Regions from separate parts of the Arthrobacter sp. N1 genome, predicted to be linked through region 1. Evidence: predicted binding sites of a transcription regulator. Region 1 holds the regulator's gene; the other holds the start of a gene.
What was found. The regulator HspR, encoded in region 1, represses chaperone genes until heat shock. The targets are predictions, from matches to a motif close to AAGTTGAGTCNNNNNGACTCAACTT.
Positions count from the first base shown of each region.

Region 2: the regulator HspR is predicted to act here: its motif matches at 1,793-1,817, upstream of NVV32_RS07700 (Hsp20/alpha crystallin family protein).

Region 1 covers NZ_CP102608.1:3,155,904-3,171,118, forward strand. Annotated here, with positions in the region: gene NVV32_RS14640 (ABC transporter permease subunit) at 1-1,116, opposite strand, end outside; gene NVV32_RS14645 (sugar ABC transporter substrate-binding protein) at 1,253-2,554, opposite strand; gene NVV32_RS14650 (glycoside hydrolase family 13 protein) at 2,810-4,549, shown strand; gene NVV32_RS14655 (LacI family DNA-binding transcriptional regulator) at 4,658-5,671, shown strand; gene pulA (pullulanase-type alpha-1,6-glucosidase) at 5,738-8,815, opposite strand; gene NVV32_RS14665 (LacI family DNA-binding transcriptional regulator) at 8,962-10,005, shown strand; gene NVV32_RS14670 (heat shock protein transcriptional repressor HspR) at 10,002-10,457, opposite strand; gene NVV32_RS14675 (DnaJ C-terminal domain-containing protein) at 10,508-11,503, opposite strand; gene NVV32_RS14680 (nucleotide exchange factor GrpE) at 11,712-12,374, opposite strand; gene dnaK (molecular chaperone DnaK) at 12,377-14,245, opposite strand; gene NVV32_RS14690 (low molecular weight phosphatase family protein) at 14,520-14,942, opposite strand.
Region 2 covers NZ_CP102608.1:1,705,587-1,720,801, forward strand. Annotated here, with positions in the region: gene NVV32_RS07695 (NAD(P)H-binding protein) at 1-822, shown strand, start outside; gene NVV32_RS07700 (Hsp20/alpha crystallin family protein) at 1,268-1,738, opposite strand; gene NVV32_RS07705 (hypothetical protein) at 2,242-2,694, shown strand; gene NVV32_RS07710 (VOC family protein) at 2,778-3,233, opposite strand; gene NVV32_RS07715 (hypothetical protein) at 3,300-3,848, opposite strand; gene NVV32_RS07720 (SdpI family protein) at 3,860-4,228, opposite strand; gene NVV32_RS07725 (phospholipase D-like domain-containing protein) at 5,800-7,053, opposite strand; gene NVV32_RS07730 (DUF998 domain-containing protein) at 7,929-8,645, opposite strand; gene NVV32_RS07735 (TetR/AcrR family transcriptional regulator) at 8,699-9,265, shown strand; gene NVV32_RS07740 (MerR family transcriptional regulator) at 9,299-10,210, opposite strand; gene NVV32_RS07745 (hypothetical protein) at 10,395-10,745, shown strand; gene NVV32_RS07750 (AAA family ATPase) at 10,916-11,407, shown strand; gene NVV32_RS07755 (BCCT family transporter) at 11,326-13,119, opposite strand; gene NVV32_RS07760 (YrhK family protein) at 13,679-13,933, opposite strand; gene NVV32_RS07765 (DUF2254 domain-containing protein) at 13,957-15,215, opposite strand, start outside.

The DNA of each region.
Region 1 (15,215 bases):
GCCGCCGAAGAAGGTGTTGTTGACGAACCCGAACTCCGGGTTGAGCAGACCGGACCAGACGAGGCCGGCCAGGAACGCCGGGAAGGCGTACGGCAGGATCATCAGGATCCGGTAGATCCGCTTCCCGCGGAGGTCCGGCAGGTTGAAGGCGTTGGCGAGGAAGAGCCCGAGCGCGAAGGTCGAGAGCACCGAGACGATCGCGAAGGTGAAGGTCCAGAGGACCACCTGGAGGAGCGGCCCCCGGATGTTCTGGTCCGAGAACGCCTTCGTGAAGTTGTCGAGGCCGACATTGATCTTCCATCCGGTACTGAGCTGCTCGCCGTCCTCGGACTGGAACGAGCCCTCGCCGCGATCGGAGTAGGTGGCGCCGGTCTCGAGGTCCGTGAAGGTGCTGGTGTCCTCGTCGTAGCTCAGCGACGGGCGGTACACGTAGGCGTTGGAGCCGTCGCCGGTCTTCAGGCTGCCGTCCTCGGGGTCGTCGGAGAACGGGACCGTGATCGCGAGGATGTCCGCCTGGTTCGCGAGGACCTCGCCGAACTGCAGGGCGCGGTAGCCCTCGAGTTCCGTGCCCTTGCCGGTGCCGTCCGTGACGGCGTCCTCGGCCTCCTCCAGCGGCTCACCCGTGGTGCCGACCGAGACCGTGCCGTCGGGCTCGGTGGCCAGGAGGTGGAAGACGCCGTCGCGCTCGAGGATCGTGACCCGGTACGCGGGCGAGTCGGGCACGCGCTGCTGTGCCGAGAGCTGGATGGCGTTCACGGCGTCGGCCTTGGTGCTGTTGTGCCCGTCGCCGTAGTTGGTGAAGGCCACGTAGCCGCTGTAGATCATGACGAAGACCTGGAAGATCACCAGGAAGAAGATGCCGGGCGCCAGGTACTTGGCGGGCAGGCCGCCCCGGCGCAGGTAGACCCAGTTGATCAGCACCGTCACGACGGCGGCGAACACGAGGACCAGCCATTTCTCCTGCAGGAAGAGGGTGATCATGACGTAGACGGCGAATGCGTCCACGAGCCCGAGCAGCACGATCTTCACGAGCAGGCCGAGGGTCGAGTCGGCGCGGAGGGCGGTCTTCTTCGGCGGGCGCGTTGCGGCCGGGCCGGGAGGGGCCAGTGTGGGCATGGGGGGAGCTTTCGTTGATCGGCGACGCTACTGGGTGGATGGCCACCGCCGGGAATCGCTCGACCGGCGGTGGCCGGCCTGCTGCCGGAGCAGCCGGGACGGCGCCCGCCGTCTGGACGACGGGCGCCGCGGGGTCCTACTGTCCGGCGATCTTCGCCTCGATGTTGCCGACCATGGTGGTCCAGGCGCCCTCGGGGTCGCCGCTGCCCTTGATCAGGGCGAGCTCGGTGGCTCCCCAGTCGGCCCAGACGGCCTGCATCTCGGGCAGTGCCGGCATGGGGACGCCGTTGGCGCCGATCTCGCCGAAGGCTGCGACGATCGGATCCGAGGCGGCCTTGTCGAAGCTGGCCTTCAGCGCCGGGGGGCGTCCGCCGACGTCGTACATGGCGTCCTGTGCGGCCTCGGTGCTGAGGTAGTTCACGGCGAACTCGTTCGCGGCGAGCGCGTTGACGCTCTGCGAGGAGATGAAGAAGCCGTTGACGCCGATGAACGGCTGGGCATCCTCGTCACCGACCGTGGGGAGCTTGTCCACGGCGAGGTTCAGGCCGGCGGCCTGCGCGTCGGGGACGTTCCAGGGACCGGTGAGGAAGTAGGGCGACTCCCCCGCGTTGAACTTCTCCTTGGCGATGTCACCCGTGATGTTGGAGTTGATGATCTTCGATCCGGTGTCTCCCCATTCCACGAGCTTCTTCGCGAACTCGACACCGCCGGGCTCGCCGAGCAGCAGTTCGTCGGCGTTGTAGCTGCCGTCCTCGTTCTGGCCGAAGACCGGTACGCCCAGGGACGTCTGCAGCGGGTACAGGTGGTACGGGTCTCCCTGCTTGGGGTCCATGCCCACGAGGAACGGGTAGACGGCGGATCCGTCGGCGACGGCGGCCTCGCCGTTGGCGATGACCTCGTCGAAGGTGTCCGCAGGCTCGGGCACGAGGTCCGTGTTGCGGAGCAGTGCGATGTTCTCGAGGGCGTAGGGGACGCCGTAGACGCTGCCGTCATAGGTCATGGCCTGGACGGCGGACTCCTGGAACCCGGCGGCCTTGTCGCCGAGTTCGACGGGCGCCACGACCCCGTTCTGGACGAACGTGCCCAGCCAGTCGTGGGGGCCGACGATCAGGTCCGGGCCCTTGCCCGTCGGCACCTGCGTGATGAAGTCGTCGCGCACGGCGGCGAAGTCCTTGACCGCGAGCTTGACCTCGATGCCGGTGTCCTCCTTGAAGGACCTGGTGATCTCCTCGAGGGCCGGGGCGCGCTCGGCGTCCACCCACATGGTGAGGGTCGTCGATCCACCCTCGGCGAGGTCGGCGGCCGCTGCGGAGGTGGTGGTGGTGGACGAGGACTCGGAAGCTCCCCCTCCGCAGGCCGTGAGGGCCAGGACTGCAACCGACATCACGCCGGTGATCAAAGCGTGCCGACGCGTCGGCTGGGTGGATCGCACCTTCATTGGTGAACCTTTCATGAGCGTCTTCGGTCAGTCCCCCGGCGGCGGACGGGGAGTCTTGGAGCCGGGAGACGTCGATGCCACGACCGCTCCGGGGACGGAGCTGCGGTGACCCGAGTCACAACTGTAAACGCTTGCAAGATTTCTGCCTAGTCCGCGCAAGATCAACGCAATATCGCTGACAAACCAACAAAGCCAGCCCACTGATGGTTGGAAACGCTTCCAGAACATGCCCGGTGTGGGCTTAGGATGGTCCGCATGCCCGAGATCGCCCCCCTGCTCGGCGAGTCCCTGACCTCGCCCGCCGCCTTCCACACTCCGCTGCACGCACCGCACGAGGAGGACCAGTGGTGGCGTTCCTCCGTGATCTACCAGGTCTATCCGCGGTCCTTCCGTGACTCCAACGGTGACGGCACGGGCGACCTGCCCGGGATCACGGGCGAACTCGCGCGCCTGGCGGAGCTGAGCATCGATGCCGTCTGGCTCTCGCCGTTCTACACCTCGCCCCAGCGCGACGGCGGCTACGACGTGGCCGACTACTGCGACGTCGACCCGCGATTCGGCACGCTGGGCGACTTCGACGCCCTCGTCGGGCGGGCGGACGCCCTCGGGATCCGCGTGATCGTGGACCTCGTCCCCAACCACTGCTCCAGCGACCACACCCTCTTCCAGGCCGCCCTCGCCGCACCCGCCGGCTCCCCCGAGCGCGCGATGTTCATCTTCCGCGACGGCCGCGGCGAGGACGGCAGCATCCCGCCGAACAACTGGCAGTCCCACTTCGGCGGGCCCGCGTGGACCCGGACCGTCGCTGCGGACGGCGCCCCCGGCCAGTGGTACCTGCACCTCTTCGACTCCTCGCAGCCCGACTTCGACTGGGACAACCCGGCCGTGCGCGCGGAGTTCGAGCGTGTCCTGCGTTTCTGGCTGGACCGCGGCGTCGGCGGCTTCCGCGTGGACGTGGCGCACGCCCTCATCAAGGCCGAGGGGCTGCCCGACTGGGGCGGACGCGCCGACGGCGGTTCCACCGAGGGCTTCCCCGGCTGGGAGGCACCGATGTTCGGCCAGGACGAGGTGCACGCGATCTACCGCCGGTGGCGGGCGATCCTCGCCGAGTACGACGGCGAACGCATCCTCTGCGCCGAGGCTTCGATCGATCCCCTGCCCCGGCTGACCGACTGGGTCCGCGCGGACGAGATGCACCAGGCGTTCAACTTCGCCTACCTGCACCACCCGTGGAACGCCCACGCCCTGCGGGACGTCATCTCCTCCTCGCTCACGGCCTTCGACGCCGTGGCGGCGCCCACCACCTGGGTGCTCAGCAACCACGACGTCGTCCGGCACACCAGCCGCTTCGGCCTCACCGACGGCACGCCCCGCGGTGGTGACGGGATCGGGCACAGCGACCCCCAGCCCGATCTCCACACCGGCCTCGCCCGCGCCAGGGCGGCGTCGCTCGCCATGTTCGCCCTGCCCGGCGGCATCTACCTCTACCAGGGCGAGGAGCTCGGTCTCCCCGACCACACCTCCATGCCCGACGACGCCCGCCAGGATCCGACCTTCGCCCGGACCGGGGGCGAGCGGATCGGTCGTGACGGGTGCCGCGTACCGCTGCCGTGGCGCGCGGACCAGCCGTCCTCAGGGTTCGGCGGGGCGGACTCGACCGCAGCACCATGGCTCCCCCAGCCCGAGGGCTGGGCGGGGTTCGCCCGCGACGTCCAGGCTGCGGACCCGGATTCCACCCTGTCCCTCTACCGCACGGCCCTGCAGCTGAGGCGGGATCTGCGCCTCGGTGCGGGATCACTGAGCTGGTCCCGGCCGTTCGAGCAGAGCGACGTCGTCGCCTTCCTCAACGGCGAGGTGCTCGTGGTCCTCAACATGGGTGAGTTCGCCGCTCCCCTGCCTCCCGGCACGGTCATCGCGGCCAGCACGCCCGGCGCGGTGGAGGACGGCCTGCTGGTCCCGGACGCCTGCGTCTGGATCCTCAGCACCGCCGGATAGCGGATCCGCGCCCGATCCGGGATGATCGGGCGGGGCACGCCGACCGGCGCGCCCTTCACATCGTCCCGTGCCGGCCCTACCGGCCGGGAGCGCAGACCCAGGGGGACCATGGCCGGGATCAAGGATGTCGCCGAACTCGCCGGCGTCTCCACGGCCACCGTCTCCCGTGCCCTCAGCGGGAATGGGCGCGTGTCCGAGCGGGCCCGAGCCCGCGTGCTGCAGGCCGCGAAGGAACTCGACTTCGTGGTCAGTTCGACGGCGTCGTCCCTCGCCTCGGGACGGCACCGCAACATCGGCGTCGTCGTCCCGTCCGTGGCCCGCTGGTACTACTCCCAGATCCTCGACAGCGTGGCCGCATCCCTCCTCGAGGCGGGGTACGACCTCACGCTGTACAACCTGAACGAGGACGCCGGGTCCCGGGACCGCGTCCTGTCGGAGTTCCTGCTGCGGCAGCGGTGCGACGGCGTCATCCCCGTCTCGCTCGAGCTGAGCCGTGACGAACTGGGCCAGCTCCTGGCGGTCGGGAAGCCGGTCGTGGGCATCGGCGGCCCGCTGCCCGGAGCCGAGACCTACAGCGTCAACGACCACGAGATCGCGGAACTGGCCACCGAGCACCTGATCACGCTCGGGCACCGCAGGATCGCCCACATCGGCGGCTCGGACGCCTTCGAGAACGACTTCCGCATCTCCGGCACCCGTCGGCACGGCTACGAGTCGGCCATGGCCGCCGCGGGGCTGGACATCCTGGACTCCTGGCGGATCGACGGCGACTTCACCATCCAGGGCGGCTACGCCCAGGCCAAGCAGCTGCTCGGGTATCCGCGGGACACCCCCACCGCGGTGTTCTGCGCCTCCGACGAGATGGCCATCGGCGCCGTCCTCGCCGCGCGCGAACTGGGACTGCGCGTCCCCGAGGACGTCTCGGTGATCGGGATCGACGGGCACGAGCTGGGTGAGGCCCTCGGCCTGACGACGGTCGCGCAGTTCCCGCAGGAGCAGGGCCGGCGGGCCGTCGGGCGGCTCCTGCAGATCCTGCAGGAACCGGACGCGCACCGGCCGACGAACCATGCCGCGCGGACCGCCCTGATCATCCGCTCCAGCACGTCCGTCCCGAAGCCCTGAGGCGCGGCCGCCACCGGACGACGAAGGCCCGGCCCCCGTGCGGGAGCCGGGCCTTCCCGGGCAGGGTCAGCGGGCCTCGAAGACCGCGACCGTCCGTGCCGGGACCGTGAAGGTGCCGTCGGCGGCGGCCGTCGCCCCGCGGACGACGTCGTCGCTCCCCTCCGCCTGGACGGTGTGCAGGGCGAAGCCGGCTCCGGCTGCGGCAGGGACCCGCTGCACCGTGGCGTCGTCGGACGCGTTGAAGACGACGACGATGCCCTTCCGCCCGGGATCGACGTCCGGGCCGACGGTGTCGTCGAGGTGCATGACGATCACGCCGGGCGCCTGGTCGGTACCGCTGCCCGGGAAGGACAGCTTCTGCTGCACGAGGTCCGCCGTGCCGAGGCTGAACAGCGGGCTGCCCTGCCGGATGGCGAGCAGTTCCTGCGCCTGCAGCCGGGCCGCCTCGATGTCCGCCGCGGTCGGCTTGAGGGCGGGATCGGCGAGCAGCGGCTGCATGAAGGCGTACTTGTCCTCGTTGTCCGCCCGGGGCGGGAGGCCCCTGCCGAAGCCGTTGTCGGTGCCCGTGTGGTCGAGGACGTTGAACCAGTCGCCGGAATCGTAGCTGTTGCGGTCCAGCGACTTGCTGCGGAGCGCTTCGCCGCCCGCGTGCCAGAAGGAGATCCCCTGGCCGAACGCCGTCGTCGAGAGCGCCAGGGTCTGCATCCGGATCCGGTCCGCCATTGCGGTGTCCGTGGGCAGCTTGAAGGCCAGTGCGTCGAAGAGCGTCTCGTTGTCGTGCGCCTCGACGTAGGTGATCGCCTCCTGCGGGTCCGCGGTGTACCCGGCGGGTGAGCCGTTGTAGTCCACTCCGGCGCCGGTCACCTCGTTGCCGAGGCGGTCCGTGAACCGGTAGTCCCTGAGGTTGCCGGTCAGTCCCACGCGGATCTGGTCCTGGGACAGCAGCAGGCGGGCCCGCTGCTCCTCCTCCGTGCCGTTCCCCTCGACGCCGTTGGGGTCGGTGAGCAGGCCGGAGGCGAAGCCCTGGATCCGGGGGTCGCCGTCGAACGGACCGCCGCCGCGCACGGCGTCGCGCAGGCGGTCGTTGAACGTTCCGATGCCCGTGCCGGCCATGGTCGTTTGCGTCGCCTGCTCGAACCGTGCGTTGTCGGCCACCTCACCGAAGTTCCAGCCCTCGCCGTACAGGTATACGGATTTCCCGTCGACGCCGTCGCGCTCGAGCGTCAGCCCGTCGAGGGCCGCCCGGACGTCGAGGATGTTCTGCTTGGAGTGGTGTCCCATGAGGTCGAAGCGGAAGCCGTCGAGCTTGTACGTCCTGGCGAGGGTGACGATGGAGTCCACCATCAGCTTGCCCATCATGGTGTGCTCGGTGGCGGTGTTGGGGCAGCAGGTCGAGGTCTCGACGGCGCCCGACGCGGGGTTCAGCCGGTGGTAGTAGCCGGGCACGATCCGGTCGAGGTTGTTGGTCGAGGACTGGCCCGCGCCGGCGGTGTGGTTGTAGACGACGTCCTGGATCACGCGGAGCCCGGCGGTGTTCAGCGAGGAGACCATGGTGCGGAACTCGGCGATGCGGGTCCCGTCCGACGGATCGGTCGAGTAGGAGCCCTCGGGCGTCGTGTAGTGCAGGGGATCGTACCCCCAGTTGAAGCCGTCCTGGCCGGCCACGGCCGTGACGCACTCCTGCTGTTCCGTGCCGTCGGGCGCGAAGGAGTCGAGATCGCAGCCGGGCTCCGCCTGGAGTGCGCGGTCCTCCTCGATGGTGCCGATGTCGTTCACCGGGAGCAGGTGTACGGCGTTCAGGCCACTGGACGCGAGGTCCGAGAGCCGCGTCATGCCGTCGCTGCCGGAGCGCCCGAAGGCCGCGTAGGTGCCACGCTCGGCCTCGGGCACCGTGGTGTCGGTGATCGAGAAGTCGCGCACGTGCAGTTCGTAGACGGACAGCTCCTCGGGCTTCTGCACGGCCGGCTTGGTGAGGCGCGACCACGACTGCGGCATGAGTGCCGGGTCCTCGAGGTCCACGATCAGGGACCGCTCGGAGTTCGTCGACAGGCCCACGCTGTAGGGGTCGGTGACGATGTTGTGCTCGACGGCGCCGGTCTCGGGGACGAAGACCTCGACGTCGTACACGTAGTACGCGCCCTTCCAGTCCTTCTCGCCCTTGACGCTCCACACGCCGTCCTTGCCCGCGCGCAACGCGCGGGTGGTGATCGGGCTGCCGCCCGTCCCGTCCCGGAAGACCTGGACCGAGACGCTGCGGGCGGTCGGAGCCCACAGGTCGAGCTGGGGCTTCCGGCCCTTCCAGCTCAGGCCGAGCTCCTGCCGTGCCGCACCGGCGTAGAGGCTGTCCAGCACCCCCGGCACCTGCACCCCGGTGGCGGCGAGGACGGACCCGTCCGGTGCGAGGGCCGCGAGCAGCAGCTGGCCCCTGAGGAGCTCACCTGCCCTCCGCACGTCCTTCTTCCCGAGCGTGAGGGTGGTGAGGGAGGAGAGGTGCGGGTATCTCGCCGCGAGTGCGGGGGCGAGCTGCGATCCGCTCACGGAGAGATCGAGGGAGGCGCCCCCGACGACGGCGCCGTCCTCGACCGCCAGGCCGCCGTCGGGCGACGAGTACAGGCGGTACCGCGTGCCGTCGGGGAGATCCGCGTCCCAGGCGAGCGTTTCGGGGGTGAGCCAGTGCCCGGCCGTGGTCGCCGTCGGGGCCGCGGGGACGTCGCTGGAGATCACGTGCGTGCGGTGGTCGTAGGTGAAGGTGACGGGGCCCCCGGGAGCCTCGAGGGCCAGGTTCGCACCACCCGCCGCCCCGTCCGCACCGTAGTTCTCGCCCCATGCATCGTTCAGCGCCACCTTGTACTCGTAGGAGCCCGCGGGGACGTCGAAGGTCGCCGTCCAGGTGCCCGGTGATCCGGGCTCGGGGGCAAGTCTTGTCGCTGCGCACTCGGGCTGCCAGTCGCCGGGGCAGCCGAGTTCCGATTGCAGTGAACCGACGAGGGCCACCGTGCCCGGCACGGCCGTGTGGTCCGCGAGCGCCGGCGCGGGCGTCAGGGTGGCGAGGAGGGGCAGGGAGAGGACGACGGCGGCGAGCCGGGACACGCGTGGGGCAGCCGGCCCCCGCGCCGGCCGGGCCGTGGTGTCGAGGAGTGTCATGGTGGTCCTTCCCCGACCGCGCGTCGCTGCGCAGCCGGACTGTCCAGGAGTGGTTCTCCCGACCCTAGGGAGGGGCATGACCCGTCGTCAAGCAACTTTCACGAAAACTTTCTACGCCTGGAGGCCGCCTGCGCTAGATTGACCTCATGACTTCCGAGACCCGGACCGACCGCCCCCGCCTGGACGACGTCGCCCGGACGGCCGGCGTCAGCGTGCCCACCGTGTCACGGGTGCTGAACGGCAAGGGCGGCGCCTCGCAGGAGACCCGGCAGGCGGTGCTCGCGGCCATGGACAGCCTGGGCTACGAGCGCCCGGCGCGGACGGCCGGCCGGTCGAAGGGGCAGATCGGCGTCGTGGTGCCCGATCTCGTCAATCCCGTCTTCCCGGCCTTCGCGGGGGCGATCGCCGCCCTGCTGGCACCGAACGACTACATCCCCGCCCTCTGCACACTGCCCGGCGGGGGCATCACGGAGGACGAGTACGTGGCCCTGATGCTGGACCAGGGCGTCAGCGGCATCATCTTCGTCTGCGCCGCGCACTCGGACGGTCGGGCGAGCGTGGAGCGCTACCGCCGGCTGCGCGGCCGCGTGCCGTTCGTGCTGGTCAACGGCGCCCGCCCCGAGATCGACGCGCCGTCCGTCTCGAACGACGACGCCACCGCGATCCGGACCGCGGTCCGCCACCTCGTGGCGCAGGGGCACCAGCGCGTGGGATTCGCGACGGGCTCGGACCGGTTCATCCCGAGCCGCCGGAAGCTCGAGGGCTTCCGTGCCGGGCTCCTCCAGTTCCTCGGCGAGGACGATGCCGATCCGCACATCGCGACGAGCATGTTCACCATCGAGGGAGGCCAGAGTGCCGCCGACGAGCTGATCGACAGCGGCCACACGGGCATCGTCTGCGCCTCCGACGTCATGGCACTCGGCGCGATGCGTGCGGCGCAGACGCGCGGGCTACGGGTCCCCGAGGACATCTCGGTGGTCGGCTTCGACGACTCACCGCTCATGGCCTTCACCGACCCGCCCCTGACCACGCTCCGGCAGAACATCACCGCGATGGCGGAGGCCGCCGTCCACGCCCTCGTCACCGAACTCGCCGGCGACCGCACCTCCCGCTCGGACATCCTCTTCCAGGCGGACCTCGTGGTCCGTGGCTCCACCGGAGCAGGACCGGCGGTCAGGACCGCGCCCTAGTTCGCGGCGCGCAGGGGCAGCTGCCCCAGAGGAGGCCGGACGGCCTCCGGTCGCCACACCACGACGGCCTGGCTCCGCGGGCGGGGGCGCTGCCCGCGCGCGAGGGTGACGACGTCGCCCGCGAGACCGGCGGCGAAGACGCGCCCCGACTCGGCCTGCACGCGCCGCTGCGCGAGTTCCGCGGTCAGCTCGCCCACGCGGGACCGGAGCGCCGCGACCTGGTTCTCGAGGTCGAGGATGCGGCGGATGCCCTCGAGGGACACGCCCTCCTGGGAGAGCCGCTGGATCTCCCGCAGGGTCCCGACGTCCTTCTGGGAATAGCGCCGCGCCCGTCCCGGGGCACGGCTGGGCGTGACGAGTCCCAGCCGGTCGTACTGCCGCAGCGTCTGCGGGTGCATGTCGGCGAGCTCCGCGGCCACGGAGATGACGTACACGGGCATCGTGTAGTCCATCGGTGGCCTCCTTCCGTGCCGGTCCTCCCGGCGTTCGCTCAAATGTACTGTTACAGGCGCGCCTTCGCGGCCAGGCCGTCCCGGGGATCGGCGTCCTTCGTCGCGTCCCTGAACGCCTCGACGGCGGCTTCCGCCTCCTTGGACAGGTTCTGCGGCACCACCACCTCGACGGTCACCAGCAGGTCTCCCGTGGTCTTCGACGTCTTCACACCGCGGCCCTTGAGGCGGAGGGTACGGCCCGACGGCGTCCCTGCGGGGATACGCATCTTCACGAGCTCACCCGTGAGGGTCGGGACCTCGATCTGCGCTCCGAGGGCGGCCTCGGGGAACGTGACGGGCACGGTCAGGCGGATGGTGTCGCCGTCGCGCTTGAACAGCGGGTGCTCCTTGACGGACACCGCGACCATGAGGTCGCCCGGACCTGCCTGGCCGGGCTGGCCCTTGCCCTTGACCCGGACCTTCTGTCCGTCGCGGATGCCGGCGGGGATCCGTACGTCGATCTGCTCGCCCGACGGCTCACGCAGGCCGATCGTGGTGCCGTTGATGGCACCGGCGAAGGAGATGGAGGTGCTGGCCGTCCGGTCCGCGCCCTTCTGCGGGCGGGACTGCTGGAAGCCGCCGGGGAAGCTGCTGCCGCCCATCCCGCCGCCGCCGAAGAGATCGGCGAACTCCGGGGGGAGGGTGCTGTTCGAGAACCCCGTGCGCTGGCGCGGCCCTGCGCCCTGGCCGAAGAGGTTGCCGAAGATGTCCTCGAACCCGGCACCGGCTCCCGCGCCCCCACCCGGACCACCGGCGGAGAATCGGGCACCACCGCCCATGGCGCGGATGGCGTCGTACTGCTGGCGCTGCTCGGCGTCGGACAGGACCGAGTAGGCCTCGGACACGTCCTTGAACATGCGCTCGGACCCGGCGTCACCCTGGTTCTGGTCGGGGTGGTGCTTGCGGGCGAGCTTGCGGTACGCCTTCTTGATATCGGCGTCGGACGCATCTTTGGAGACACCCAGGATCTTGTAGAAATCCTTGTCGACCCAATCCTGACTGGCCACTGGGCGTCTCCTTCCGTAGGTACTGCTGAAGATGTGGGGGCCGGACGGGTCCGGGCGTACCCCGAGCGCCCGGCCGTTTCCTCCCGACCGGTCAGGTCGGGAAAGACGGGTGGGGCTGTCTTCTGCGGGGCCCTTGATCTTCCGGAGCGAGCTCTGCGAGCTCAGGAATCTCGTCGGCCCGGGAAGACTGCCCCACCCGGTGTTCCAGTTACTCCGGAACCGCCACGATGACCTGGGCGGCCCGGAGGACGCGCTCGCCCTTACGGTAGCCCGCGCGGAGGATCTGGCTGACGCTGTCGGCCTGCACGTCGGCACTCGGCTGCTGCATGAGCGCCTCGTGGACGTTCGGGTCGAAGGCGACGCCGACCTCGTCGATCCGGGTGAGCTCGTACGCCTTGAGGACGTTCTCGAGCTTGCCGGCGATGGCCGCGAACGGCCCCCCGGCGAGGTCGCCGTGCTGGCGTGCGGCGTCGATGTCGTCGAGGACGGGCATCAGCGAGTTGAGCACGCCGATGACCGCCTGGTCACGGGCGACGTCCCGGTCACGCTCGACGCGGCGCCGGTAGTTGACGTATTCCGCCTGGAGCCGGAGGAGGTCGTTCCGCAGGTCCGCGACGACGTCCACGGCCGGATTGCTCTCGCCCTCCGCGCCCGCCTCATTGAGGATGGCCTCGGCCTGGGCCAGGGCGTCCCCCTCGGAGGCGTCGCCCGAGGGCGCTGCCTGCTCCCCGGCCGCGGGATCCTCCGCGGCCGGGGCGCCGGCGTCGTTCTGCTGCCCACGGACTTCGCCCGTTTCCGGGTCGATCTTCCGGTTGTCACGGAAGCTCACCGGCTCCGACTGGTGCTCTTCTTCATTTCCGTGGTGCGGCATGACTACTTCTTCTCGTTGTCGTCGTCCACGACCTCGGCGTCGACGATGTCCTCGTCGGAGCCCTCGGCCGTCGGCTGGTCGTCGGCGGGTGCGCCACCGGCCTGCCCCGCGTCCTGCTGGGCCGAAGCGTAGATCGCTTCGCCGAGCTTGGACTGGGATGCCTGCAGCTTCTCGAAGGCCGACTTCACCTCGTCGTCGTTGTCCTGCGACTCGAGCGCCTTCTTGAGGGCGTCGACGTCGGCCTGGACCTCGGTCCTGACCTCCTCGGGCAGCTTGTCCGCGTTGTCGGCGATCAGCTTGTCCACCGAGTAGGCGAGCTGCTCGGCGCCGTTGCGGACGTCGGCCGCCTCGCGGCGCTTCTTGTCCTCGGCCGCGTGCTCCTCGGCCTCGCGGACCATGCGCTCGATGTCCTCCTTGGAGAGCGAGGAACCACCGGTGATGGTCATCGACTGCTCGGTACCCGTGCCCTTGTCCTTCGCGGACACGTGGACGATGCCGTTGGCGTCGATGTCGAAGGTGACCTCGACCTGCGGCACCCCGCGGGGGGCCGGCGCGATGCCGGTCAGCTCGAACGTGCCCAGCGGCTTGTTGTCACGGGTGAACTCGCGCTCGCCCTGAAAGACCTGGATGGCCACGGACGGCTGGTTGTCGTCCGCCGTCGTGAAGGTCTCGCTGCGCTTGGTCGGGATGGCCGTGTTGCGCTCGATGAGCTTGGTCATCATGCCGCCCTTGGTCTCGATGCCGAGGGACAGCGGGGTGACGTCGATGAGCAGGACGTCCTTGCGCTCGCCCTTGAGGACGCCGGCCTGCAGTGCGGCACCGACGGCCACGACCTCGTCCGGGTTGACGCCCTTGTTGGGCTCCTTGCCGCCTGCGAGCTCCTTGACGAGCTCACCGACCGCGGGCATACGCGTGGATCCGCCGACCAGGACGATGTGGTCGATGTCGGCGACCTTGATCCCGGCCTCGGCGATGACGTCGTTGAACGGCTTCTTGGTGCGGTCCAGCAGGTCCTTGGTCAGGTCCTGGAACTTGGCGCGCGAGAGGTGCTCGTCCAGGTGGACGGGACCGTCCGCCGTGACGGAGAGGTACTGCAGCGAGATGTTGGTGGAGGTGGCCGAGGAGAGTTCCTTCTTGGCCTGCTCCGCAGCCTCCTTCAGACGCTGCAGGGCGATCTTGTCCTTGGACAGGTCCGCACCCTTGGCCTTGGCCTGCGACAGCAGGTAGTCGACCACGCGCTGGTCCCAGTCGTCGCCGCCGAGCCGGTTGTCACCGGCGGTGGAGCGGACCTGGATCGTGGAGAAGGCGTCCTCGTCCTTGCCCACCTCGAGGAGCGAGACGTCGAACGTTCCGCCGCCGAGGTCGAAGACGAGGATGAGCTCGTCCTCCTTGCCCTTGTCGAGCCCGTAGGCGAGAGCGGCCGCGGTGGGCTCGTTGACGATGCGCAGGACCTTCAGGCCCGCGATCTCGCCGGCCTCCTTCGTGGCCTGGCGCTCGGCGTCGTTGAAGTAGGCGGGCACGGTGATGACGGCGTCCGTGACCTTCTCGCCGAGGTAGCTCTCGGCGTCGGTCTTCAGCTTCTGCAGCGTGCGCGCCGAGATCTCCTGCGCGGTGTACTTCTTGCCGTCGATGTCGACGTTCCAGTCGGTGCCCATGTGGCGCTTGACCGATGCGATGGTGCGGTCGATGTTGTTGACGGCCTGGCGCTTGGCGATCTCGCCGACCAGCACCTCGCCGGACTTGGAGAATGCGACGATCGACGGCGTGGTGCGGGCGCCCTCGGCGTTCGCGATGACGGTGGGCTCGCCGCCTTCGAGAACCGAGACGACCGAGTTGGTGGTTCCGAGGTCAATACCTACTGCACGTGACATGCAATTTCCTTTCGACTGCCCGGGATTTGCGAGGCGCTCATCCGCCGGGCGCGTAGATTGAGCGTTCTGCACTCAACTATAGGCCCGAGGGCTCGAGGCACCAAATCACCTTGAGTCGGGTCGACTCAACTCCTCCTCGGGCGGTCGGCTCCATCAGGTCCGCCGGGGAGAGATCGCGTGTGTGTGGGGGGCTCCGACACCACGGAGAAGACACGCGGATGGACGTGCACCCCGGCAGGCCGGCGGATGCCGGACGGGCTGGTCCGCCGGCGCACTACCGGCGGGTGAGGGCGGCGTGCAGGGCGGTGACGCGTTCGAGGATGTCGTCCCGGACCAGGCGCATGCGCTCGATCCCCTCGATACCGCGTTCACCGGGCTCGTCCGTCTCCCATCGCTCGTAGAGCGTGCCGTCGACCTCGTCGACCTGCGCCTCGGCACCCAGGACGACGACGAGGTCCGCCCGCTCCTGGTCCTCGCGGGTGATCCGCCGGGGCATGTTCCGGCTGATGTCGATCCCCAGCTCGGCCAGGACCTCCGCGGAGAGGCCGTTGACGGCAGACCCGGGCTTCGACCCGGCGGAGGCACTGGCGACGGCACCCCCGGCCACCCTGTCCATGAGGCCGGCCGCTATCTGTGACTTGCCCCCGTTCTTAACGCACACGAACAGGACCGAGGGCGTGGCTGCCTTGAAGCTCATCGGGGTACTCACTTCTGCTCTGGAGGTCGGGATCAGGGGTCGCGGATCGGAGGCCGGGGATCAGGAGGCGGGACGGGCCGTGCATGACGCGGGGCTCGGCTTCCCGGACCCAGCCTATGCACCGCCGACTGCACCGTCGACTGCACCGTCGACGCTCTCCCCTGCAGGGCTGCGCACGGTCCGGCTCCCTGCAGGACGGCGCACGGTCCGGCGCCGGGAGTCCTCTTCCCGTCGTTCCGTCCGGCAGCCCCGGCCCTGGTCCGCTTCCGTGCT
Region 2 (15,215 bases), 1.5 Mb from region 1:
GTCCGAGATGAGGCCAAGGCGACAGGACTCACTGCGAAGGGAGTACGAGTCCGGGAAGGAGACTTCACCCGGCCGGCCACGCTCGAGAAGTCACTCGAGGGTGCTGATCAAGTCCTCGTCGTATCCGCTGCCATCCGCGGAGGAGGAGCATTCGAGGCGAACAGCGCCGCCATCGATGCTGCGGTCGCGGCAGGCGCCTCACGGATCCTGTACACGAGCCATCAAGCAGCCTCAGCGACATCGCTCTTCCCGCCCCAGCGGGTCCATGCCGCAACCGAGGAGTACCTGGCGCAGCAAGGCATACCTTTCGTCGCCCTCCGAAACGGCTTCTATGCCAACGCGCTCGGCATACACCTCGACAGCGCGCTGTCCACCGGGAAGATCACGATTCCCGAAGACGGCCCAGTCTCCTGGACGGCGCACGAGGACCTGGCTGAAGTCGCCGCAGTCGCTCTTACCGAACCCGACGCGATCAGCGGCACCTCACCGCCGCTTACCGCGTCAGCAGCCCTCGACCTCGGTGACGTGGCCAGGGTCCTCACTCGACTTACCGAACGTACCATCACCCGAGTGACGATCGGCGACGACGAATGGAAGGCTGCAGCGATCGCCCGCGGGCTGCCACCCATGGTCGCCGACTTTTCTCTCGGCATGTTCCAAGCCGCACGACGAGGTGAGTTTTCTGTCGTAAACCCCACCCTCGAGACCACCATTGCCCATCCACCTCTACCCGTTGAGCACACGCTCCAGCAGCTCCTCGGAAGGCGTGATCGAAGCGCGGCGGGTCAAAATCGAGCAGTCCCGCATCGTCCCAATAGATGATGGTCAAAAGGAACTGAGCAAGCGGCCACAAAGCGCTGTGAGAACCGCGCCACTTACCGTTGCGATTCACACACGGGGGAGTCGTCGCGCGGCGCTCGGCTCGATCGAGTGTCTTGTAAAGCTTTAGGGTTTGAGACGGTCTGAAATGGATCGATGTCTTATGGCGGCGCCGTCGAGCGGTGGCGCGCTCATCAGGCGTCGGACAGCAACATTTCTTGAAGGTGAGCAGCTCCGCCCAGCCAGTTCAAGGGATAAGGACGAGGCGTCCGCGGAGCCTTCGTCGTTCCAGGCGGGTGTGTGCCGCAGAAGCGGCGGTCAGAAGAGGGGAACCTATTGTTCACGAAGTTTATGGGCGTTTCCTGCTGGGTGCGTGCCACGAGATCGAATGATTAGTACCCCCGCACGTCTGCGCGGGGGTACTAATTCTTAGGGAAGGACGGTAGAACTATGCCTCGACTGCCTTTTGGTTTTCGGTAGCGGATGCCGGGGATTCGACTGCCGCTGATTCGACCGGGGTGGAGGAATCGGCGCTGACGATCTCGATCTTGCGGGGCTTGGCCCGTTCGACGACGGGGATCATCACGTTCAGGACCCCGTTTTCGTACCGGGCGGAGATCCCTTCGGTGTCGATGCCCTGGCCGAGGTTCAGCTGGCGCAGGAACGAGCCACTCTCACGCTCACGGGTCAGCCATTTCACACCTTCAGTGCCGTGTAGAGTGCGCTCGGCGCGGATGGTCAGCAGCTGGCCGTCGACGTCGATGTCGACCGAACCGGGGTCGATGCCCGGCAGGTCCGCGGAGAGGATGTAGTGGTCCTTCTCCCGGTACAGGTCCATCGGCATCAGGCGCAGTCCCGGACGGTTCTCCAGCAGGGCGCCGGCAACGCGGTTCAGCTCACGGAACGGATCAAAACTCATGGCCACTGGAATCAACTCCTTTGCAGAAGCCACCGACAGGTGGTTTGTTCTTCAAGGTTGAGCGTCCTCCGCTCAACTACGAAAAATGTTAGCACTCACCCTGGCAGAGTGCCAGATGCTGTTCACGGACGTCGTCCCGACGGCTGTTGGCGTGCGACCAGTGGTAGTCAGATGTGCCAGTTGGTTGGACGGTCACCCCGTTCGATCGGACGGTCGGACGGTCGAACGAGGGTCATTGCTGGCAGCGCACTCCTGCCGGCAAAGGTCGAGTTTCCCCAACGAGGTCTCTCCACTCGGACAAGGATTTTCGACAGCGACAAATGCAGATGGGTGGAGCTGAAGCAGCGCCTCATCCCAGCGCCTCCCACCGGGTCTTCTTCGAGTGTGTTCACTCTGAGGGGTTTGGCTGTTCTCCTTCTTAAACCCGTCGAAAAAACGACCGTTCTTTCGAGATCCGCCTTGCGACTGATGACCACAAGCTCCAGGTCGCTTACTGTGCGAGCATGTCCCATAAGAAGCTTGCATCCAGCATCGTGAGGAACCCCTGGTCTCACGCCGTCGCCGGCGGAGCACTGGCTCTTATCCCGGGTAGGAAGTACCCAGCCTGGCTGCGCCGAACCATCACTTTGGGCTCCACAGCAACGGTGGTCGCTGTCATCACGGTCCCAAGACTCGGCTCTAAGTTCCTCAAGCACACCTCCGTACAGGAAACACCACCAGTCACCAACATCAGCCCAAAAGCCAAGGCCGGCTTCGCCACCGTCGCCGGAGCCCTGATGTACGGGACGATGCGGCTTGGTTGGTGGTTCGACGAAGCCGCCGAACAGACTATGCGGAAGATACAGGTGCCCTATCCCCGGGTCGTCCTAGGAGTAGCTACCGGTGTGCTGTACTACTACACCGACGATCGACGATTGAAGAAAGACGATCAAGGACGGACAAAAGCCGACGTCTGAGGATACTCACGACGGTCACGACTGCTCCACCCGATCGCTCAGCGGATGGGGCTTGAGCCTGCCCGCGTCGAACGGTGTGTCTCTCACTGGACGGATCGCGCGTGCTGCTCGAACGACGGTGATTCTGCGGGAACAACGTCGAAGAGAAGCCCCGCTGGATCTTGCATCACCACCCACGTCCTGCCGACAGCGACCTGGACGGCTCCGAGCCGTTTAGAGCGATCGACCTCGGCGTGCACGTCATCGGTCTCGATATCGAGGTGATACCTGGCGGTCCTCGCAGGTCCAATGTCCTGTAATCCGACCCAGGACAGGGCAGCTGGCTGCGGAAGAGCCGTGAACTCAGGAAATTGCTTGACTTGCTGGGCATCGGTGAGCAGAGCGGCGGCCCAAAAATCGGGGTTGCGGCGAATGTCTCGGACGGCGCGTCGATGATGACCTCGCGCAGCAGTATCCGGTGCATAGCTCTTAGTAGAACGTGACAACAGTCGACGGCGCCACATCTTCCGAGCTTCAAATCTGAACGTCGGGCACGACATCGTGCGGGTCGATTGACGGCCACCCACCGTCGTGTCCGACGGGGCGACGTTCCGGTAGCCGGTCCCTTAGCGCTCAACGTAGTTGCTGCGGGTGGGCCGCTGCGTGAGTCTGAAGCGAACGAGGCGCTGGATCATGATCGGGTAAACGTGAAGGAGGACTCCGATGAGCAGGATCTGGAGTGCGCCCGCGGGGTGGGACGTCACTGTGGCAATGAGGACGAGGAGCCCTGTGGCGGCGACGCCGAGAAGGTGACCAGTTTCGGACTGTTCAGTCCCTCGAAGAAAGCCGCTCGTACCCGGCTCTTCGTTCTTCGCCTGACGCATGTTCTTGATGACCCGGTTCCAACCGACGACATCGAGGGCACGCCGAACGGCCTCAGCACCCAGCAGCGTATAGATCCGTGGCTCGAACGATCGGACCCGGTAGCGGGAGCGCGCAATATCGACCAGTGACGGACCGATCAGCAGCGCCATGAAAAGAAACCCGCCCTGGACGACGACCGCGTAGACGACGTGGCCGGGCCCGATAGCGAACCAGCCGGCACCAGCTAGTCCAATACCGACCAGAAAACCCGCAACAACTGGTGTAGGTGATGTGACTTGTTCAGCGCCCACTGTTCTCGGTCCTACTCGGTGGCGGCGCGTGCGGCGGCATTAGCTAGCGCAGTCGAGCGGAAGAGGACCACGGTCTGCGCGATGAGCGCCGCGAACGCGAGCAGCGGTCCTGCCTGTCCACCAACAAGAACCTGTGCGATCAGGGCCGTAATCATTCCGATACCGGCAACGGGCATCATCTTCCTCAGCGCTGGAAGAGCAGCTCTGTGCCCGGCTGCCCAGGCTTCACTGGATGCCTGGGTGTGCCTGGTACGGATCCCGGCTGCTGCGTTGCGGCTGATCAGGCCCTCAGCTGCCTGACGTGTGACGAACAGGCAGACAGCGGGTAGGAACACCAGGGTGAGAAGCAGGATGGTCAGAGCGACATACTCTTCAGACATCAGCGACCCGCAGCGACGAAAACATCGTTGTCATGCTCCCGAGTCTATCCAGCTCCATTAGTCAGACGGCCTGTGGACCAATCGCTCAGCGGGACGGAGGTTCGAGCCTGTTGAGGTACCTGTCGATGAGTTGCTGGGCTCGGGTTGGCGTCATGCGGTCGGTGTCGGTTGCCCCAGCAATGGGGACGCTCCAGCAGCCATCCCTCATCAGTCAGGTACCTCCAACCCTTCAACAGTCGGTTGTCCTACGCCACCTGATCCTGTGGTTTCTCCTATCTAGGGCGACCCTCTTGGAACCACGCGTCCCGGTTGTCGTTAGTGTCCAGTGGACGGCGGATGTTTTGTTTTATCTCCATCATCGAGATACTGGTCTATGAGCTCTCACCATCCGGCGCCTGTAGCCCGCCCGACGAAAAGCACTCGCCACGTCGATCGGGCGCGTCAGATCGCCGTTACTGCAAGCGAAATCATCAGTCTCCTTGGACCTCTCATCGGTGCGGGGATCATCGGATCTCAGGTCGAGGAGTCCTCAGGCGGTGACCTGTCCTCCGACGCAACACTCGTAGCGCCAGGTGGACCCGCTTTCTCCATCTGGTCGGTCATCTATTTGGGCCTTTTCATCTACACAATCTGGCAATGGTTACCGTCACGGACTGCTGATACGAGGATGCGGGCAACGGGCTGGCTCTCGTCCCTGTCCATGCTGCTGAAGGCTGCATGGCTCGTGGTGACTCAGCAAGATTGGATCTGGGCAAGCGTCGCGGTCATCGTCGCATTGCTGGTCACCCTGGTTCTTCTAGTCAGGCGGCTTACCCGGCACAGAGCATCACATGGCAGGAGTGAGCTTCTGGTCGTGGACGGTACGTTCGGGCTGTACCTTGGCTGGGTCTGCGTCGCCACCGCAGCGAATATCGCAGCAGCCCTCGCCTCAGCGGGCGTCGCGACAACAGGGTTGAGCGCCGAGTGGGCTACGGCCGCCTTGATTCTGTTCCTCGCTGGCGCTTTGACACTGCTGCAGACCAAGGTCGGAAGGAGATGGGCGGTAGCTGCAGCATCATGCTGGGGGTTGGCTTGGGTAGCCATAGCAAGGATTGCTGATCAGCCCCAGTCGGTGGTCGTAGCCGGCACGGCTGCCGTAGCGACAGTGCTTGTCCTCGGTGTCACCGCCCTCCTCAGATCCAGGCACGCCTTGTCCCGTTAGGTTTCGGCTCCCTACCCTGAAGTTTCTCCATTCGTGGGTGTCGGCTGGCCAGTGGTGGCCGAGGTGGACGTACCTGGTGCCCATGGACACGCCAACACGATGGCAGCTCGGCTCAGGGATGGTCTGGTGCGTCGGATGATGGGCTTGCCGAACAGGCCGCCGAAAAGGTTAAGGCTGTTCTCGAGAAGGATCGGCCTGTCCAGCGGTATGAGTAGCTGTGCAGTTGCCATGAGAGGAACTCTCTTTAGGGGAAGCTCCCTTCTGGCTTTGGGTCTCTCAGGCCAGGTTGATAACCGCTGGTGCGGCCGGAAATTCCAGTGGGCAACCCGCACCCACAACTGCCCTGCAGACGGTCTGGTCACGAAAGCCGCTAGAGGAGGGGTCGCAGGGGTATGAGGACGGTTTCGGCGAAACGGGCGGCGGGGTGACGTCTACTCCATTCGTCCAGTTCGACTTTCGTCGAGTTGTCCCGGTCGATGGCGAAGATCTTCTCCATGTCGGCGGCAAAGCCCTCGTCCTGGACCTCGAGGTTGGTTTCGTAGTTGAAGCGCAGACTGAGCCGGTCGATGTTCGCGGTCCCGACGATGGACCACTGGCCATCGATCGTGGCGGTCTTGGCGTGGATCATCGCGTTCCGATACTGCAACACGGTAATACCGGCTTCCAGGAGTGAGGAGTAGAAGCCTCTCGAGAGCCAGTCGGCGAGGATGTGATTGGAATCCTGCGGGACGATGATCTGGACGTCGACTCCTCGACGGGATGCTTCGACCAGGCCTGCGAGGATCCTTTGGTCGGGGATGAAGTACGCGGTCGTGAGGTAGATGTGGTGCTGGGCTCGGCTGATCGCATCGAGGTAGACGCTGCGGATCGGGTAGACCAGGTCGGCGGGGATGTTGTTGATCGCCACGATGCGCGAGTTCCAGTGCACCGGGTTCTGCGGGGATAGTTCGGGGCGTCTGACGGCGAGGTGATTCCATACCTGTCCGAAGGCGTGTCCGAGTTCGAAGGCTGCCGGCCCGACGAGCCGCACATGCGTGTCCCGCCACTCCGTTGCATAGAGGGATCCGATGTTGTATCCGCCGATGAACGCGGTGTCGTTATCGACCAGGAGGATTTTGCGGTGCGTCAGCCCTGTCGCCGCGACGGGACCGTATTGCAGTTTCGGTCCCAGGGCGGGGAAGCGGAACACATGGACGTCGGGGTGGAAGGTGTAGAACGACGAGGGCACCACGAGGTTCCCGAAGTGGTCGTAGATGACGTACACGGCAACGCCCCGGGCGGCAGCTTCATTGAGGGCGTCGCGGAACGCGTGCCCTACCTCGTCGTCCTTCCAGAGATATGTCTCGAGGAAAATCCGGTTCTCGGCCGCCCTGATGGCCTCGAGCATGTCGTCGAACAGGTCCTGGCCGTAGGTGTAGGTCGTCGTTGCCGTTTCACCGACCTGCGAGTGGAACGTGCCGGGACGAGGGAAGCCGGTGCGCTGGGACCTATCCTTTTTCTTCAGAGCGTCAGCGGCTATGAGTGCCGCGATTACCGCTCCCTGAGCGGCGACGACGCCGGCCGCGCCCTTCATGGCGAAGCGCCGGAGGGAGGGGACAAGGGAACTCCTACCGGCAGCGACCATGATCTGAGCCTAACTGCACATCTTCTCCCTGCTTTGCCGCGTCACTCACATTTCATTGGAGCACCGATGAGTTCTTCGTTTTCGAACGGCAACGAGGGCGTACCAGCTCGAAGCTTTCAGCTGTGCGAGACGTCGTGGCTTTACGGGTCTCGGGGACAGGCATCCGCGGAAGGCGTGGATCGGATGGCCGGCACTGTTGGTGGTGAGATTGGTATGGGGTCGATCTGTTATGTGACAGATTCTGCGCGCGGTCTAGATCGACACGGTTGCGGGCATCTCCACGTCACCGGGGTAGTGGAGCCCTATTTGATGGCGGGCCTCGTCGAGGAGCTCCATGGTCATGACAGTTTCAGAGGTCGTCATGTGGGGGCTTTCGGTCATGCCGGTTTGTATGCAGCGGGTGACCTCACGTAGTTCGTGGCTGAAGCCTTGCCCGTATGCCTCGAAGTGTTCCGTTCTGAGGGTGCCTTGGCGGGGTTGAATGATGAGTTCACCGGGGTTGAACAGGGGAGTGGATGACCGGAGCCAGCCTTCAGTGCCTCCGACGGTGACGATGCTGGGGCATTGGGAGCCGATGGATGTGATGAGTTGTGCGTGGGCTCCGGTGTCGTAGGTGAGGGTCAGGGCGGGTACACCCCTACGCCACAGCTCAGATCGGTTCAGATCGTGTTGATCTAGGGTTCTTCTGCGGCTTCTGCAACAGAAGTGCTCAAGGGTCTAGACGTCGTGCACCGACAACGGGGCGTGGGGACTGCCGTCTTACCTCTTCCTGACCCGCCTTCGATGAGGAAGTTTCGCTTGCCCATACCAAAGGGTAAACGCGACTCGCACTGTCGGACATAAGGCGATCGGCTAAAGAAACTCGTGTTGGTGACCTACGTGACTGGAGATGTTGGCATGGCGTGGTCCGGCTTTTCGTTGTGGCCTGAGCTGGCGTGATGTTTGCTGTGTCGTGTCGTGAGCAGGATCAGGCCCAGCGCGGCACCCCATATCGTGAGGGTGTCGAAGGCGAAGCGTTCGGTTGTGCCGAGCCCCAGTGGTATTGATGGCCGGCCGCTGATCGCGTCGATGAATAGAACGAATCCAGCGAGTGAGAGCCCGACACTGGCCAGGGTCAGAACACGTGCCCAGCGTGCTGCGGTGCTGCCTTTGAGTGCGGCCGCGAGGACGAGCATTCCCACCCATTGGAGCACGGCTTGGGCGAGGGCCGCATTGTCGTGAGCTGCGGGCTGCAGGTCCCAGGGCAGGAGACCGACTGCCGCCACAAGTAGACCGCCCAAAGCGAGGAAGGCCATCGCTGCCTGCCCGGTCCGTCGTCTCGGCCATATGGACCAGAAAAGAATCGCGCCTACGGTCAACAAGATGCCATTGGCTACTGTCGCGCCATTGGCTAGGAGGTGTGCGGGTGAACAGATGTACCGTTCGACGCGGGTACCGGCGTCGTAGATTCCGCACTCGGTCACGCCCAGATCGCTGATGAAGTTCGATGACCAGGAATACTGGTTAGGCCACTGAGCGGCTGCGAATGCCTGGGCCGGGAAGGTCAGGAGGCAAAGAATCCACAGCGTGGCACCCAGACGAGTTCGTGTCATGCCACGAGCATACAATACGATCGTATTGTTCTGGTTCGGAGTAGCCTCGGCTCATGACCTCCGCTGGCGCTCAGCGCATCCTGACGGCCGTGCAGGACATCCTGATCGAGAGGGGCATTGAGGACGTGACGATCCGTAACGTCGCCGCAGCCGCCGGTCTCTCTATAGGTGCAGTTCAGCATCACCACAGGACCAAGGACGATCTGATCATGGCGGCCATGGACGAGGTCTCCAGAAACTTCATCGAGAGGGTGAGCGCCGTGCTGACGCCGGAGGCGTCAGCACGCCAGAACCTGGATGCGGTGTGCAGGATTCTCGGTGGCGTGGATGATGAGTCCCGTACCGCTTCAGTCATCTGGTTGGCCTACGCTTCGAAGGCAACAACAAGCAGCGCAGTAGCCGACGCTCATCAGTCATCCTGGCGCCTCATGGAAGCGGGCCTGACAACTCTGCTCCAGCGATGGAAACCATCCCTCGGAGATGATGACGCAGCCATGCTGATGGCACTACTTGATGGCATCGCCGTTGCTAGGGCAACCGAGACCGACCGCATGACGCCGATCCGAGCCCAGCAACTCATCGACAGGTACCTCGACAGGCTCGAACCTCCGTCCCGCTGAGCGACCTCCGTGCGGGCATTTGTGGGCCCCTATTCAGGACGTCGGCTCCGGCGCCTCGGGTGCTCCGAGTTGCACTGCCAACTCCATGCAGCGCAGGCGGGCTGGGGAGAAGTCGTAGGGCATGCTCCGGATGACCTCCGCCGCGCTCCTGGCGCGGGAGCCCTCTGGCGGCTTGGGGCCGGGCGCTGCGTCGGCGTCTTCGGGCGGGTGCAGTTCGTCCCAGGCGTCGAAGAGTGCGTTCTCCTTCTCCATTTGGCCGGACTCCTCGATGACGCGCATCAGCGCGGTCTCGAAAGCGTGCCGCTCGGCCGCCGCCTGCGCCACGCGGGGGTCGTCGACGGCGACAGTGTCGTCCAGGGCCGCCTCGGCGGCGTCGATCCTGTCGGACTCCGCCCGCAGTGCCGGATCGGCGGCCAGAGCGAGGAAGCGGCCGGCCTGGACGGCGGCGCCGAGCGGACCGAAGATCCGTTCGGTGACCAGCAGGACATCCAGGTCGTCCTGGCGCAGCGAGCCCTCGGGCGCGCCCTCGAGGCGACCGGAAACGATGCCGTCGAGCAATCCCAGCCGACTGCCGAGCGTCTGCATGCGTTGCACCGAGGCGCGCTTTCGCTGCAACTCGGCCTCCTGAGCGGCGAGGGTGTCCTCCAGCCGAGTGAGGACGCCTGCCATCTCGTCCTCGCCGTCACCGCCGTCGGTGTCACTTGGTGCGCCGTCGAAGGCGTCGCGGATGTCGTCGAGGGCGATCCCGGCGTCGGCCACGCGTCGGATCCAGAGCAGCCGGATGATTTCCTCGTAGCCATATCGGCGGCGGCCGTCGCCGCCCCGCTCCCGCTCGGGAAGCAACCCGACCTGGTGGTAGTGGCGGATCGCCCGGGGCGTGATGCCGACGAACGCAGCAGCGTCACCGATCAGAACCTGTCGGGGCGGGGCCGGAAACGGGTGCAAGGGGGACCTTTCGGAGCGGGACGGGACGTGCTTCGAGCAGACCACATGACCCTGCGGCAGGTGCAAACCCGATCTCACGGCCCGCGGCCTGCAGCCGGGACAGACGGCCCCGTCGGGGATGCTCCTGGAGCGTTCCACAGGGGACGGATCAGCGGACGCTGTGTAGGCCCTTTACGATCGGAGGATGATTCCTGAATCGTGGGCGGCGTACTACCGGCAGGACGACGGGGAGCTACTGGGGTACCTCGTTCCTGACGGCGATTCGTTCCTGCCAGTGACCGTCTTCGGGTACGAACTCGGGGAGCCTGTCGAGGAATACGATGCCTCCTACGTCCTGGAGAGCATTGGCCTGAGCTATCTGGCCGACACGTGGGCGTTGTCCGTCGCGGACCGTAGTGAGCCGATCAGCGTGCAGATCGTCGAGGCGAGCCCCGAGGCCTTGAAGGTGAAGAGCGTGGACTACGGGTGGGGGCAGGACTACGGCACGATGATCGAGCTACCCGTACCGGAACCGGGCCGACTACGCCGGCGCTGAGGCTTGAATCGATCGCCCTGCAGATCCCGGTGATGGATCCTGGACCGGACGTTGTACCCGGTGGCGGGCACACTGAGCGAATGGCCTTCGATCGTTTCCCGATCCGAAGCCTGACCGAGCACCCCGCCCATACCCTTGATCGCCGGGCCTGGCCGGCGATCTTGGCGCCAATGACGACGATCCTTGATCACGGACTCGATAATGGTCCAGCAACTGCCCTGGTCGGTGAGAACGGATCCGGGAAGTCCACGATCATCGAGGCGATAGCTCTGGCCTACGGGCTGTCTCCCGAGGGAGGGTCGACCGGAGCACAGCACCGGACGCGTTCCACAGAGTCGGTTCTAGCGGATCATCTTCAACTGGTCCGCACCGCCGGCACCACCCGTCGCGGGTACTCCCTGAGGGCCGAAACCATGCACGGGTTCTTCACGTACCTTGAGTCACATCCGAGCACGAACGGCCCGGACGTTCCTTTTCATGAGATGTCCCACGGAGAATCGTTCCTCGAGCTAGGTGTGGTTCACCGCATCACGGCTGACTTCCTGCACGCAGCTCTGGAGGGGCTGCGTGCAGGGTCGGCTTATCGTGTGTCGGTGGGGCGGCGTGTAGCGCGGCTGCTGCTGTGCGAGCGGAGGTGCTCCGCTTCCTGCTCGCTGGAGTAGTCAGCGAGGTGCTCCTGTACCTGGCGTTCGACCTGGCCAGACATCGATTCGCTGACCTGGTCGCTGACGCGGTCTGCCATCGCTGCTGCGGCGGCCTTGCGTTGGGCTGACTGCCAGGCGCGGTGCTCGCCGTGGAACGCCTTCGCGGTGGCGATGCACATGAGGAGCATGACGACGCTGAAGGGTAGTGCTGTGAGGATCGCTGCGGTCTGGATGGAGCTCAGACCCGTGTCACCGACCAGCAGCAGGGAGATCGCTACCAGGGCGGCGAGGCCGGCCCAGAACACGCGGATCCAGTTCCGCGGGTTGGGATCGCCGCCGGTGGAGATCATGCTCATCACCAGGGCCCCGGAGTCCGCGGACGTGATGAAGAAGATGGCGATGAGGAGGATCGCGCCGATGAGCAGTGCTGGGCCGCCGGGCAGCTCACCGAGGAGACCGAAGAGAGCGTTCTCGGTGTCCACCGATCCGTCCTCTGCGATCAGGCCGCCCTGACCGAAGATCTCCCGGTAGATCGCGGAACCACCGAGCACGGAGAACCAGAGGAACCCGAGCGTCGTGGGGACCAGCAGCACGCCGGCGACGAACTCGCGGACGGTGCGGCCCTTGGAGATCCGGGCGATGAAGATGCCGACGAAGGGTGCCCATGACATCCACCAGCCCCAGTAGAACGTGGTCCAGGCCGCCTGCCAGGCCTCGCCCTCGGCACCGGAGAACGCGAGGGTGTTGAACGTGAGGCCCACCACGTTCTGCAGGTAGTTGCCGATGGACTGGACGAACTCACGCAGGAGGAAGAGCGTGGGCCCGGCGAAGAGGACCACGAGCAGCAGGACACCGGCGAGCACCAGGTTGATGTTGGACAGCCATTTCATGCCCTTGCCGACCCCGGAGATGACCGAGACGATGGTCAGCGCCGTGATGCAGAGGATCAGGCCGACCTGCGTGGCCTTGGTCGCGGCGAGGATCCCGACGGTGTCGAGTCCGGACGAGATCTGCAGTACACCGAGTCCGAGCGAGGTCGCCACGCCGAAGAGGGTGCCGACGAGCGCGACGACGTCGATGGCGTGGCCCCAGCCGCCTTTGACGTGATCACCGAGGAGCGGCTCGAGGGTCCAGCGGATGGAGATGGGGCGTCCCCGACGGTGGACGGCGTAGGCGATGGACAGACCGACGACCACGTAGATGCTCCATGCGTGCAGCCCCCAGTGGAGGAAGGTCTGCGTGATGGCCTGCTGCCCTAGCTGGACGTCAGTGCCCGTGACCCCGGGGCGCGGGCTGGCGAAGTGGTTGAGCGGCTCGGCGACGCCCCAGAAGACCAGCCCGATGCCCATGCCGGCGGCGAAGAGCAGCGCGAACCAGGACATGACGGAGAACTCGGGTTTGTCGTCGTCCTTCCCGAGGCGGATATCGCCGTAGCGGCTGAACCCGACCCAGAGGGAGAAGGCAACGAAGAAAGCGACGAGGGCCACGTAGTACCAACCGAAGGCACCAATGACGTTCTCCTGAATGCCGGCGAACAACGAGGACGCGGAATCAGGGGCGATCAGCGCATAGGCCACAAACAGCACGATAAGCGCCGCCGCGGGAACGAAGACCGGAAGCGCCAGGCGCGCGGTATGGACGGGCTTCGTGCGGGCGGGCTTCGTACGGGACGTCGGACGGGCGGAGTCGGGCGGGCCGACGACACCCTCTTCCCTGTTCTTTATACTCACGGCAGTTCTCCTTCGTCGATGCGTGGCGGGCTCATTGAACATCCCGGCCCGCACTCCGGACAGGATGACGGGTAATAAGCCTACAGACGGCATTCGTGTCGAGGACTTGGACCAAGGCGTCTACGGCACCTAGCGCCTGGGCGGAGAGGCACGGCACGCACCGGCAGGCGAACGCCGTTTACGCGTCATGGCAGCGATGCGCGGGGGTTGCATGGCAGGTTCATCCTGTAAGGGCATCGTGGGCCAATAGTTATCTCCCCGCTCTCACCCGAGGGGCAATCCGGGCTGTGGGCCACTGGTGTTCCCGTGGACGCCATGTCGGCGGTGGCCCGACAGGATTTCCTCGAGGCCTACGTGTCGGCTCATATGCGGGTCGCTCCGATGATCGTATGCAGAGTGGTGCGGATGCCTACTGATCCTTGAGCGGGACAAACCATCATGCCGATGCGGCCTGTACCCGCTCCTGTTCCGTCGTAGGACTTACGGGCTGCGCCACGTAGGTGTACCCGTTTGCCGGGTAGGTGATTCGGGGCTGCCGTGCCTGGTTCGGGGGGGCGGATCAGTAGTCGTTGCTGTTCCTCGTGCGGGTGATCGCGCGCAGATGGACGTTCCTGGAGAGGCGGATCACGGGGCGGACCAGGAGTTCGATCGATCCGATCAGGAACAGCCAGGTCCCCGCCGTCGTGGTGCTCTCCTGGAAGAAGAGGATGCTGCCGATGATGAACCAGAGCGCGACCAGGATGTCGTTCACGATCGACAGGACTTCGTACCTGTTGTGCACGACCAGTTCCCGTCCACCCAGTGGTACGTCCATATCGTCGCCCTCAGAGATCGCCCTCACCGACCGATACTCGTGCTGATGGTCGTCCTGATGCTGTTGATCTTTTCGGTGAGGTTCCGCTGGATCGTGTCGTCCATGGGGGAGTTCTCGACCGCGGTGCGGACACGCTCGAGCTGTTTGTCGAGCTGCGCGTTGAGCGGGGTGGTGGTGGACAACGCGGCGCCGGTAAGAGTGGCTGTGGTGTGGATCTCGGAGAGCATGTCGATGGTGCGGTTGGCGGTCCGCGGGTCGGAGAAGGCGTAGGTGATGAGTTGATCCATGACGAGTTCCACGAGATCGGTGAAGGTCGGCAGGTGCAGCTTCACCCGGGGTACCCCCTCGCCGTCGGTGAGTGTGCGGGGACCTGTGGACCGGCCGGCGAGTGAGCACAGCAGTGCCGAGATGTGGCTCAGCGCGTGGACGGCGGTCGTGGGGTCGTTCACCCCGGGGGAGAGAGCTTTGTCGGTCACGTCCAGGAGCTGCTGCAACCCGAACGACGGGTCCTGGGTCGAGGTGCGCTCGAACCCTGTGCTGAAAGCTCCGAGGATCTCCTCCGACACTTTTGCGCTTTCGTGATCCTCGAGCGGAGTGCCGTCGGCGGTCCAGAACCTTCCGACGGGAACGGATTCGATGAGGGAAGTCCCGGGGCTGACGTCGACGCTGACAACAACCTTCCGGCGGGTAGCGATGTCCAGGAGGCCGCCCTCGTCGACCCGGGTCAGGAAACCCGAGCGCGGGCTTCGCAGCAGCCCCCTGTTCGTTGGAGAACCTACCTCAAGGGGTGTTGTGTCCCCGGGTTCGGGGTAGATGCGCTCGAGGCTGTGTTCGGTTTCGCGGTGCACGTCGCGGAGCATCGTTTCGACCCGGATCTGCCGCGCGAGGTGGGCCAGGAAGAGGACGAGGCCGACGACGCTGGCAAGGGTCAGGAGGAACGCTGTGGTGACGGCGATCTCCGGGACGAAACTCTCTCCTGCGCTGCTCTGCACCCGGATGCTTCTCAGGACGGTCAACACGAACACGAAAGTCGCCAGGAACAGCGCCAGGGTGTTGTGGACGAACCGGTCCCGGGTGAAGGTGCGCAGAAGGCGGGGGGAGAACTGGCTGCTGGCCAGTTGCAGAGTCACCACCGTCAGGGAGAACGTCAGCGACGTCACGGTGATCGTGGAACTGGCGATCGTTTCCAGTAAGGACCGGGCCGCTTCCGGGCCCCCGCCGAACAGCACACCGGACACCGCCGCCGGAAGCCGGTCATCCACGCGCTCATCGAGGAACGGAA